Regions from separate parts of the Stenotrophomonas sp. YJH_SMC_110 genome, predicted to be linked through region 2. Evidence: riboswitches for the same ligand, from Rfam matches in the RefSeq annotation. Region 2 holds a riboswitch; the other holds the start of a gene.
What was found. A riboswitch is a leader RNA that binds a small molecule or an ion and turns the genes downstream of it on or off. The one in region 2 is predicted to bind cobalamin.
Positions count from the first base shown of each region.

Region 1: another riboswitch for cobalamin. It lies ahead of btuB (TonB-dependent vitamin B12 receptor); the one in region 2 lies ahead of AC5P6H_RS15445 (epoxyqueuosine reductase QueH).

Region 1 covers NZ_JCAFSM010000006.1:118,367-124,263, reverse strand. The annotation lists gene AC5P6H_RS12835 (class I SAM-dependent methyltransferase) at 1-59, shown strand, start outside; gene gph (phosphoglycolate phosphatase) at 124-792, shown strand; gene btuB (TonB-dependent vitamin B12 receptor) at 886-2,727, opposite strand; cobalamin riboswitch at 2,843-3,065, opposite strand; gene AC5P6H_RS12820 (histidine phosphatase family protein) at 3,208-3,786, shown strand; gene AC5P6H_RS12815 (TfoX/Sxy family protein) at 3,878-4,240, opposite strand; gene AC5P6H_RS12810 (GAF domain-containing protein) at 4,237-4,719, opposite strand; gene bioD (dethiobiotin synthase) at 4,788-5,471, shown strand; gene AC5P6H_RS12800 (aminotransferase-like domain-containing protein) at 5,547-5,897, opposite strand, start outside.
Region 2 covers NZ_JCAFSM010000008.1:115,494-121,390, forward strand. The annotation lists gene AC5P6H_RS15430 (patatin-like phospholipase family protein) at 1-1,604, opposite strand, end outside; gene AC5P6H_RS15435 (bifunctional nicotinamide-nucleotide adenylyltransferase/Nudix hydroxylase) at 1,798-2,847, shown strand; gene AC5P6H_RS15440 (nicotinate phosphoribosyltransferase) at 2,912-4,321, shown strand; cobalamin riboswitch at 4,455-4,684, shown strand; gene AC5P6H_RS15445 (epoxyqueuosine reductase QueH) at 4,846-5,529, shown strand.

The sequences.
Region 1 (5,897 bases), on a different contig from region 2:
TCCTGATCGACCGCTACCTGCCCACGTTCCTGGCCACCCGCGCACGCCGGATCGGTTGAGGCGGATCGGCGCAGAAACCAGCGGCGTACAATGGGCGGCCCCACGTCGTGCAGGTGCCGTCCCTTGTCGTATCCCTATCCGCTGGTCGTGTTCGACCTAGATGGCACGCTGGTCGACAGCGCAGCTGATATCGCCGAAGCACTGAACCGCACGCTGGAAGACATCGGCATGGCACGCGTGCCGGAAGCCACGGTTCTGGGCTGGATCGGCGACGGTGTGCGCCGCCTGGTCGAGCAGGCCGTGCACGCCGCGGGTCGTGAGGTCGACCTGGCCGAAGTGATGCCGGTGTTCATGGTGCACTACCGTGAGTGCCTGCTGCGCAGCCCGCGCCTGTTCGATGGCGTGGCCGAAGCGCTGATGCAGCTGCGTGCACGCGGTGTTCCGCTGGCGATCTGCACCAACAAGCCCGAAGCGCTGGTGCCGCCACTGCTGCAACACCTGGGCATTGGTGATGCGTTCGCGCTGGTACTGGGCGGCGATTCGCTGCCGCAGCGCAAGCCCAGCGGTGAGCCGCTGCGGCACATCGCTGCGCACTTCGGGCTGGCGGTGGATGCCTGCCTGATGGTGGGTGATTCGTTGACCGACTACCGCGCCGCCGAAGAGGCAGGCATGCCGATCGCACTGGTGCGTTACGGTTATCCGCGTGGCCTGGACCTGGCCACCGCACAGGCGGTGGCGGTGATTGACGACCTGCGTGAGTTGCCGGGGTTGGCCGCGGGCGTTCGGGTGTAGAGCGGAGCCCACGCTCGGCTGCTTCATTGCGTGAGCCGAGCATGGGCTCGGCTCTACAGTAGATCGGCGCCGGGCGATGCCCGGCGCGCGCCTTCATTTCGGCTGGTAACGCACGCTCAGCTGGTATTCGCGGCCGGGCTGGTTGAACCACGCCACCGTCTCGTAGCGGCGGTCGAACACGTTGGCGGCACGTGCCAGCAGCGACCACGCCGGCGTCAGCGCGTACTCGGCGCGCAGGTCCAGCGTGCCGTAGCCACCGACCTTCACCGCGTTGGCGGCATCGTCATAGCGCTTGCCCGCACCCTGCACGGTCAGGCCGGCGCGGAAATCGCCGAAGCGGCGGTCGACGTCCAGGCGCGCGGTCTGCTGTGCACGGCGCGGCAGCCAGTTGTCGAACTGGGTGCTGCCATGGGTGCGGTTGCGCGGGTCGGTGTAGCTCAGCTGCGCGTTGAGGTCGAAGCCGGCCAGCAGCACGCCACCGGTCAGTTCGGCGCCACGGATGCGCGCCTTCTCCACCTGCTGCATTTTTATCGTGGACGCATCGTAGGTGATCAGGTCATCGATGCGGGTCTCGTACACGTCCAGGCCCCAATGCCAGCCCTGGCCCTGCTGCGAAACACCGAGGTTGGCGCTCTTGGACTTCTCCGGCTTCAACGTCGGCACGCCGCTCCACGGGTCGTACAGGTCGCTGAAGGTCGGTGCCTTGAAGGCGGTGCCGTAGCTGGCATTGACGCGCAGGCCGTGGTCCAGCTGCATTGCCCAGCCGAGACTGCCGGTGGCGTGGTTGCCGAACTGCTGGTTGTCGTCGTTGCGTGCGCTGGCCTGCAGCTGATGGCGGCCGAAGCGGCCCTGGTACTGCACGAACACGCCGGTGTTGCGACGGCTGTCGACGAGGTAGCCCGCGCTGCTGCCATCCAGGTTGTCTTCGCTCCAGTCCACGCCGGTGCTCAGCAGCTGGCTTCCGGTCAAGGTGAAGTCACCCTGCAGCGAGGCGCTGTCGCGGTGGGTCTGCGCGCTGCCGCGTGCGCCGAAGTCGCCGAAGTTGTCCGATTCGTTGTCGCTGCGGCCGACGTTGGCGGTGAACGCCAGGCGCCCGGACGGGGTGTAGCGCACCTTGCCGGCCAGCACCTGCTGGCGGGTTTCCGAGTAGTTGTAATAGCCGTCGTAGTGGTTCTTGCCGTCGGCGCGCAGCGCACTGCCTTCCACATTCCACTGGTCGTTGAAGGTGTAGCCGCCACGCAGGCTCTTGGACAGGTTGCGGTAGCCGTCGCGGTCGGGTTCGTCAGCGAAGCAGCCGGTGAACAGCGTCGCCGAGCCACGGCAGGCATCGACGCCATCGGAATGCTGGTAGGCGATGTCGGCGCCGAACCAGCCGCGTTCGGTGCCACCTCCGATGCCGCCGCTGGCTTCGCGCAGGCCGTTGCTGCCACCACCGAGCTGGAAGTGCGGAGCAAAATCGCCCTGGTTGCGGCGGGTGAAGATCTGGATCACGCCACCGATGGCGTCGGCGCCGTACAGGCTGGACTGCGGGCCGCGCACGATTTCCACGCGTTCGATCTGCGCCAGCGGCAGGTCCTGGTACATGGCCAGGCCGAGGTCGGCACTGTTGATGCGCACGCCATCGACCAGCACCACGGTGTGGCCCGAGTTGGTGCCGCGCAGGAACAGCGAGCTCTGCTTGCCGAGCCCGCCGGCATTGGTCAGGTTGATGCCGGCGCGGCCGCGCAGCAGTTCCTGCAACGAGGTGGCCTGGCTGGATTCGATCTGCGCGCGGTCGATCACCTGGGCTGGTGCGATGCTGTCCTGCAGGGCGATCGGGGTGCGGGTGGCGGTGACCAGGATCTGGTCGAGCGCGGTGGTGTCATCGGCGGCCTGGGCCAGCGCGGGCAGGGCGGCCAGCACGGTCAGGGACAGCATTCGGGACTGCAGCTTCATGGGGGACTCCAGGTGCCACGCACGCCCGCGTGGCGAAGGGGAGGAGCCGCGAAGGCAGGCATGCGCCGACGCCGCAGCGCAGGCTGCGGTCATCCAGCGCCATGCCCACCGCACCGCGACCTGAGGCTTCCGGGCCGGTCTCCGGGCTTGCCGCCGGGTGGCGCGAGGCCACCGTCCAGGCGCCTTCCCATGCCTGCGGCACAGTGGCGTTGTTGCCTGGAACTGACGTGCTTACCGTTGCGGGGGCAGCGCCGGCCTGGCGTGGATTCACGCGTCACCGGCTTCCCGTTTCAACCTGCCGGCCGTGGCCGCAGGTCACCTGGAAGTGCGCGCAGTCTACGGCATCGCAGGCGGCCCGTAGCGTCGAGCGTACCCGACTGCCTTTGCTGTGCCCTTAGAATGGTCCCTCGATCCCGTGGTGCCGTTGCCGATGTCCGCCCGTTTTCCGCTGTTCCCGCGTTGCCTGTACAGGACGCACGCATGATCCTCGACCTGGTCCGCCATGCCGGCAACGGTCGCGATGAGTTCCTCGATGGCCGCAGCGATCCACCGCAGCTGGCCCGCCTGCCGCAGGAACTGGTCGACGCCTACGCTGCGCAGCCCTGGGAACGGGTGATCAGTTCGCCGCGGCTGCGCTCGCTGCACACGGCGATGGCCCTGGCCACCCCGCGCGGGCTGGACGTGGAAGCGGAGGAGGAATGGGAAGAGCTGGATTTCGGCGATTGGGACGGGCAGTCGCTGTTCGACCTGCCGGAGGATGCACTGGCGGCCTTCCATGCCGATCCGCATGCATACCCACCGCCCAACGGTGAGAGCTGGGGCCACTTCGAGCGGCGTATCGCGCGCGCGCTGGATCGACTGCTCGATGATGACGACCCGGTGCCAACGCTGGTGGTCAGCCATGGCGGCCCGCTGCGCATGGTGCTGTCGCAGGTCTGCGGCCTGCCGATGTCGCTGTGCTGGGCACTGCGCATCGACCACGGCACGCGCCTGCGGGTACGGCTGGAACGTGGCGAAGCCGGGCTGGCAGGCGAGCTGCTGGAACTGCAGCAGCCGTAACCCATCGGTAGTGCCGGTCGCTGGCCGGCAGTCTCAGGAATGTTGAAAAGACCACGCAGTTGCCGGCCAGCGGCCGGCACTACCGGTGCGGTCAATCCTCGTCCGCATCCTCGGTCACGCTGTCTTCCGCGTCATCGTCGGCATCGAAGCGCTGCTCATGCACCGGACCCGACGCCGGGCCGGCCGCCTTCAGCGGATGCGCGGCGATGCGTGCTTCGTAATCCTGCACCAGCGCCTCACGCTGCGGCTCGCTCAGTTCCTGCCAGTGGCAGTCCAGCAGCGCGCCTTCCAGCGAGTACAGCAGGTTCAGGCTGGGCTTGAAGCCGGCGCGCTTGACCTTGACGAAGGCGCCGACTGCGCCGGTCGCAACCAGGTCCTCGCGGCTGCGCAGGCCGACCTGGCGCAGCCACGCTGCACTCTTGGGGCCGATGTTGCGCAGCTTCGGTGCGCTCATCCCAGCGCCTCGACGAACACGCGGGCGATGGCTTCCAGGCCGGCCTGGTCATCGGCATCGAAGCGGCCGATCTTCGGGCTGTCGATGTCGAACACGCCGATCAGTTCATCGCCGCGCAGCAGCGGCACCACCAGTTCCGAACGCGAGGCCGAATCGCAGGCGATATGGCCGGGGAAGGCATCGACGTCGTCCACGCGCTGGGTCACGCGCTGGCTGGCGGCGGCACCGCACACGCCCTTGTCCAGCGGGATGCGCACGCAGGCCGGCAGGCCCTGGAACGGGCCGACCACCAGCTCCGTGCCGTCGTACAGGTAGAAACCCACCCAGTTCAGGTCGGGCAGGGCGTGGTAGACAAGTGCGGAGAGGTTGGCCGCGTTGGCGATGCGGTCGGACTCGGCGTAGACCAGGCCACGGGCCTGTTCCAGCAGCTGGGCGTATTGTTCCGGCTTGCTGCCGGTAAGCGAGGCATTGGCGAACATGCCCGCAGTCTAGCAAGCGCGCCGGGCCGGCGATAATGCACGCTCTGTTGCCCTGTTGGAGCCCATCGATGCCGTTGCCCGCTACGCTGCCGCCCGCCCTGTTCATTACCGGCACCGATACGGAGATCGGCAAGACCGCGGCCAGCACCGCGCTGCTGCAGGCGCTGCGCCGGCGCGGCCTGCGCGCGGTGGGCATGAAACCGGTGGCCAGCGGCAGCGAAGACCTGGGGCAGGGCCTGCGCAACGAAGACGCGCTGGCGCTGCAGGCGGCCAGCTGGCCGGTGCCGGACTATGCCGATCTGAACCCGTATGCGCTGCGGCAGCCGCTGGCACCGGAGCTGGCCGCTGCCGAGGACGGCGTGCGGGTGGAACTGGCGCCGATCGTGGCTGCGTTCGCGCGACTGCGCGCACAGGCCGACATCGTGGTGGTGGAAGGCGTCGGTGGGTGGCTGGCGCCGGTCTCGGCCACGCTGGACCAGCTGGACCTGGTGCGAGCACTGCAGTTGCCGGTGCTGCTGGTGGTGGGCATGCGGCTGGGCTGCGTCAACCATGCGCGGCTGACTGCGCAGTCGCTGCAGGCCAGCGGCGTGCAGTGCCTGGGCTGGATCGGCAACCACATCGACCCGGCGATGCAGCGCCAGGATGAGAACATCGCCACGTTGCAGGAGCGCCTGCCGGTGCCGTGCAGGGGACGGCTGCCGCATCTGCCGGGGGCGGATGGCGAAGCGCTGACCCCGCCCCTGCTCGAGTGATCCAGGGTAGTGCCGGCCGCGGGCCGGCAACCCCACCCCCCCGGTGATCCCGATGTTGCCGGCCAGCGCCCGGCACTACCGTGCTGCGCCCGCCAGCTCCCGCGCGATCGCGCCCAGTCGTTCCACCGCGCCAATGAAGCGCGCATCCAGGGTCTGGCAGCACGACAGCCGCAGGCAGTGGCGGTATCGCGCGCCACGTGAATAGACCTGGCCGGGCATGAACACGATGTCCTCCTGCAGCGCTCGCTCGAACAGCTCGCGCGTATCCACGCCCGGCAGTTCCAGCCACAGCAGGAATCCGCCCTGCGGTTCGGTGGCGCGGGTGCCGGCCGGGAAGTGCTCGGCCACCAGCTGGCGCAGCCGTCCCACCTGGTCGCGGTACAGCCGGCGCATGCGATGCAGGTGGTGCTCGTAGCTGCCGGCTTC
Region 2 (5,897 bases):
ATCCAGTAGTGGTTCTCGAACGAGAACGAACAGAAGCGCGCACCGGCCAGACTGCCCTTGTCGGCGATGCGGGTCAGCACGTCCTGCGGCATGTCCAGGTTCATGCCACCCTCGTCGCCCTGCAGGCTGACGTGCACGATGCGGTCGCGGTAGCCCGGTGCGCGCGCCTGCAGCAGGTCGCGCCAGTTCTGCATGGTCGCCACCACCGCGAACAGGAAACGACCCAGCTCGGCTGCGGCCAGTGGCGTGGCGATGGACTGGTAATGCCGTTGCCAGCCGTGGCGGTTTTCGGTGGGCAGGAACACCGCATGTTCCAGCGCCTGGCGGCCGCCGCTGCCCCGGCTCACCGCTTCGGCGTGCTGTGGATAGACCAGGTTGATGGCGAAGGTCGGCCAGCGCGGCAGCGCGGCGTCGAACAGATGGATCGGGAAGTTGCTGCTGATGCCGCCATCGGAGAACCAGCAGATGCGGAAGGCGGTGATCACCGGGCCGCAGGTCTGCCCGGCACTGGTCAGCCCTTCCATGCTGTCGGCAACGTTGTGCTCCTGGTCGGCTGCGGGGGCGGTCGGTTCGCAGCGTCGTTCGCGGCGTGAGGGTTCATGCAGCGGCACCGCGCTGATCAGCAGCGGGAAGCTCAGGCTCATGCGCGTGGCCACCAGCACCGGCAGCTTCGGGCCCTGTGGCAGGTGGTAGTACTGCCGCCCGTCCACCTCCAGCGGCGGGCCGGCCTGGCTCACCAGCCACTGCACCACGCTGGCGGGGAACAGCTGCTCGAACTCCTCGCGCAGGAACCAGAACTGCGCACCGCCCAGCGGCAGCGTGCGCGGCTCATTGTGTGAGATGCAGGTGGTGATCATCTGCAGGCTGATCGCATGCGGGCTGTCCGGCTCACCGGCGTAGCGCGGCGCATCGTGCAGGTCGGCGAAGGTCAACGGTGCATCCAGCGGCTTGCCGGACAGCTGCTGCAGGCATTCATGCAACCACTCGGTCAGCGCCGGCCTGCGTGGATCGCGGCTGAGGCCGCTGCACAGGCCCAGCAGGTTGCGGCGCGCCACCCGCGCGACCCGCAGCGCGGCACCGGCCACACCCGCACCGTAGGCGCACAGCAGTGATGGCAGCAGCGTGGCGGCCACGCCGCTCCAGCCACCGCCCCACCAACCCAGGCCGAGCAGCAGTGCCAGCGACACCAGCACTTCCAGCGGCGCGATCTCGAATACCGCAACGGCCAGGCACAGCAGTTTGTGCGGCAGGCGGGCATTGCCGGTCAGCACCACCAGCAGCCGATAGGCCGCGCGCGCGCCGCGCGCCGGCTGGAACAGGCTGTAGATGAAGCCGCGCCGGGACAGCTGTGCCGACACCGCCGACAGCCCGCCATAGCCTGCATCGCCGGGCAGCTGCTCGCCGGCCTGCTGGCGGCGATCGCCGCAGGCCGCTGCAGCCGCCACCGCTGCCGCAATGGCGCCGGCTGAAGTGCCGCCGATGCTCTTGAAGCGATACTCGCGGGCCAGCGCCAGTACCGCATTGGGGTACACGATGCCGCTGGTGATGCCGCCTTTCATGACCAGATCGCAGTACTTGTCCGCCACTGTCTTGCCCCCGAGCATGCCGTCCGCCGCGTGGGTTGCAGTATGGCGCAGGGGCTTCTCAGGGCCTGAGAACAACGGCGCAGTCCGCGCACGCAATGCGCCGTTCAGCAGAAGGCACGGCTGCAGGCTTGACCCGCCCCGCCATCGGCGTAGCATCTGCAGCAAGCCAAGGGACAGACCCGCGGCTGCCACAACGACATGAGGGATTCTCATGGAATTCGACTATCTCGTCTTCATCGGGCGATTCGAGCCCTTCCACAACGGCCACGCCGCCGTTGCCCGCCTGGCCCTGAGCCGGGCCCGCAAGCTGATCTTCCTGGTCGGCTCTGCCGATACCCCCCGCAGCCTGCGCAATCCCTGGACCGTGGCCGAACGCGCCGTGATGATCCAGGCGGCCCTCGACGGCCACACCGACCGTCTGCTGATCCGCCCGCTGCGTGACCACCTGTACAATGAAGCACAGTGGATCGCCAACGTGCAGCGCCAGGTGGCTGACGCCCTGCGCAACGACGGTGCCGCCGCCGATGCCAGGGTGGGCCTGATCGGCATGGACAAGGATGCATCCAGCTACTACCTGCGCGAGTTCCCGCAGTGGCCACTGGTGGACGTGCAGCACACCGCCACCCTGTCGGCCACCGAGCTGCGGCGCTACCTGTTCGAGGCCGGCGACGTCGACTTCCACGGCGCGCTGCTGATGCTGCGTGGCAATGTGCCGGCGCCGGTGTACGACATGCTCGAAGCGTTCCGCAAGAGTGCGCCTGCGTATGGCCAGCTGGTGGCCGAGTACCGCTTCATCGAACAGTACAAGGCCGCCTGGAAGGATGCGCCCTACGCGCCCACCTTCGTCACCACCGATGCGGTGGTGGTGCATTCGGGCCACGTGCTGCTGGTGCGTCGCCGCTCGGAACCCGGCAAGGGGCTGTGGGCATTGCCCGGCGGCTTCGTCGGCCAGGAACAGAGCCTGCTCGACAGCTGCCTGCGCGAACTGCGCGAGGAAACCCGCCTGAAGATTCCGTTGCCGGTGTTGAAGGGGTCGCTGAAGGGCCAGCAGGTGTTCGACCACCCGGACCGCAGCCAGCGTGGCCGCACCATCACCCACGGTTTCCACTTCGAGTTTCCGGCCGGCGAGCTGCCGCCGGTGCGCGGTGGCGACGATGCCGACAAGGCACGCTGGATACCGGTGAGTGAAGCACTGGACATGGGCCCGCAACTGTTCGAAGACCACCTGCACATCCTGGAGTACTTCCTCGGCCGCGGCTGACCGGCCCGGCTGTCCCACTGGCGGATAGACCGCCGGTGCCACCCGACGCGAAGGAGCTTCCGTCATGCACTACCTCGATAATCTTCTCCTCAACACCGACAGCTACAAGGCCAGCCATTGGCTGCAGTACCCGCCGGGTACCGATGCCACGTTCTTCTACGTCGAATCACGTGGCGGCCTGCACGATCGCACGGTGTTCTTCGGCCTGCAGGCGATCCTCAAGGACGCGCTGGCACGGCCGGTCACCCACGCCGACATCGACGACGCTGCTGCGGTGTTCGCCGCGCATGGCGAACCGTTCAACGAGGCCGGCTGGCGCGATATCGTCGACCGGCTTGGCGGCCACCTGCCGGTGCGCATCCGCGCCGTGCCCGAGGGCAGCGTGGTGCCTACCCACCAAGCACTGATGACGATCGAGTCGACCGATCCGGCCGCGTTCTGGGTGCCGTCGTACCTGGAAACGCTGCTGCTGCGGGTGTGGTATCCAGTCACCGTGGCCACCATCAGCTGGCACGCACGGCAGACCATCGCCGCGTTCCTGCAGCAGACCAGCGACGATCCGCAGGGGCAGCTGCCGTTCAAGCTGCACGACTTCGGCGCGCGCGGTGTATCGAGCCTGGAATCGGCCGCGCTGGGCGGTGCCGCACACCTGGTCAACTTCCTCGGCACCGATACCGTATCGGCGCTGTGCCTGGCGCGCGCGCACTATCACGCGCCGATGGCCGGCTATTCGATTCCCGCCGCCGAGCACAGCACCATCACCAGCTGGGGCCGCGAGCGCGAGGTGGACGCCTACCGCAACATGCTGCGCCAGTTCGGCACGCCCGGTGCGATCGTGGCGGTGGTATCGGACAGCTATGACATCTACCGCGCCATCAGTGAGCACTGGGGTACCACCCTGCGCGATGACGTGATCGCCTCGGGCGCCACCCTGGTCATCCGCCCCGACTCGGGCGACCCGGTGGAGGTGGTGGCCGAAAGCCTGCGCCGGCTGGATGAAGCCTTCGGCCACACCCTCAACAGCAAGGGCTACCGCGTGCTCAACCACGTGCGGGTGATCCAGGGCGATGGCATCAACCCGGATACCATCCGCACCATCCTGCAACGCATCACCGACGACGGCTACGCCGCCGACAACGTAGCCTTCGGCATGGGCGGTGCGCTGCTGCAGCGGCTGGACCGCGATACGCAGAAGTTCGCACTGAAGTGCTCGGCGGCGCGGGTGGACGGCGGGTGGATTGACGTCTACAAGGATCCGGTCACCGACGCCGGCAAGGCCAGCAAGCGTGGCCGCATGCGCCTGCTGCGCCGCCTGGACGATGGCAGCCTGCACACGGTGCCGCTGCCGGCCAACGGCGACGACACCCTGCCGGACGGCTTCGAGGACGCAATGGTGACCGTGTGGGAGAACGGCCGCCTGCTGCACGACCAGCGGCTGGACGACATCCGCACGCGGGCGGCCGTGGGGCATTGAAGGTGTATCCCGACCGGGGTCAGAGCCCGCTGCGTGGCAGCGGGATCCGACCCCTTCCTTCCGCTGGGGTCGGATCCCGTTGCAGCGTAGCGGGTTCTGACCCCTGCGCTCTTGACCGGCGCCACCAACAGGTCCACCTTGCACACGCCGAAGGTATCCCTCCCATCGCTGCGGCGCGGGGAGGGATTTAAACGGGAATCCGGTGAAGGCGCCTCGCGCGTCCATTCCGGAGCTGCCCCGCAGCGGTGAATGGAAACGAATCCTGCCAACAGCACTGGGCTCGCGCCTGGGAAGCGGCAGGGAGTAGGTGGGCTGCGGCCCGTGTCCATCAGCCCGAATACCGGCCCCGGCCGGGGGACACGACCGTCCCCTGACTCGACCTGGAATCTCCGCGGGGAGGTTGCCGGGGCCGTCGTCGTCCTGCGCGTGCAGGCGGTGTGGCCGCGCGCGTCCTGTTCACGGTATCCGGCCAGACCCGTTCACCCACGCGCTGATGCATGGGCCACCGCCGTTGCCGGCGGTCCATGCGGTACCTGACGATGACCGAGCTCCAACGCCCCACCCTGACCCTGCCCGCCGACGGCAAGCGCCTGCTGCTGCATTCGTGCTGCGCGCCCTGTTCCGGCGAAGTGATGGAGGCAATCACCGCCTCCGGGATCGACTACGCGATCTTCTTCTACAACCCCAACATCCACCCGGTGAAGGAATACGAGCTGCGCAAGCAGGAGAACATCCGCTTCGCCGAGCAGCACGGCATTCCCTTCATCGACTGCGACTACGACACCGACAACTGGTTCAGCCGTGCGCGGGGCATGGAAAACGAACCCGAACGCGGTATCCGCTGCACGATGTGCTTCGACATGCGTTTCGAGCGCACCGCGCTGTATGCGCACGAGCACGGCTACGACACCATCAGTTCGTCGCTGGGCATCTCTCGCTGGAAGAACATGGCGCAGATCAACGACTGCGGCATCCGCGCCGCCTCGCGCTATGAAGGCCTGCAGTACTGGGACTACAACTGGCGCAAGGGCGGCGGTGCCAGCCGCATGATCGAGATCAGCAAGCGCGAGCAGTTCTACCAGCAGGAATACTGCGGCTGCGTGTACTCGCTGCGCGATGCCAACCGCCACCGCCGCGAGAACGGGCGCGAACGGATCAGGATCGGCCTGCTGTACTACGGAGATGAGCCACGGCCCCTCAAGGACTAGCGACTTCTTTCGCTAGAGACGCCAAAAATTAAAGAGCCCGCGATCAAAGATCGCGGGCTCTTTCCTTAATTACTTCTTGGGTGACGGCTTCGGATTTCTTTCACCTTGGGTGGTGCTTGGATGCTTCAAGGCATAGCGCTCTGTGACAAAGCGACCAGATACCGAGCTTCTATGGGCCGTAGTTTTTGAAGAAGACTTGCTAGTCATGATTATTCCTTTTTAGTGTGGACGGAAGGAGCTGTGTCGCTCATGTCTCGAAGTACCTCACGAGGGGGGGAAGCCCCCCCCTCGTGAGGTATGACGCTTAAGCCCCTGGGGCCGAGCGCCAGTGCTTGCATACGCTCTCCCACTTCCCGAAACGGAAGCGA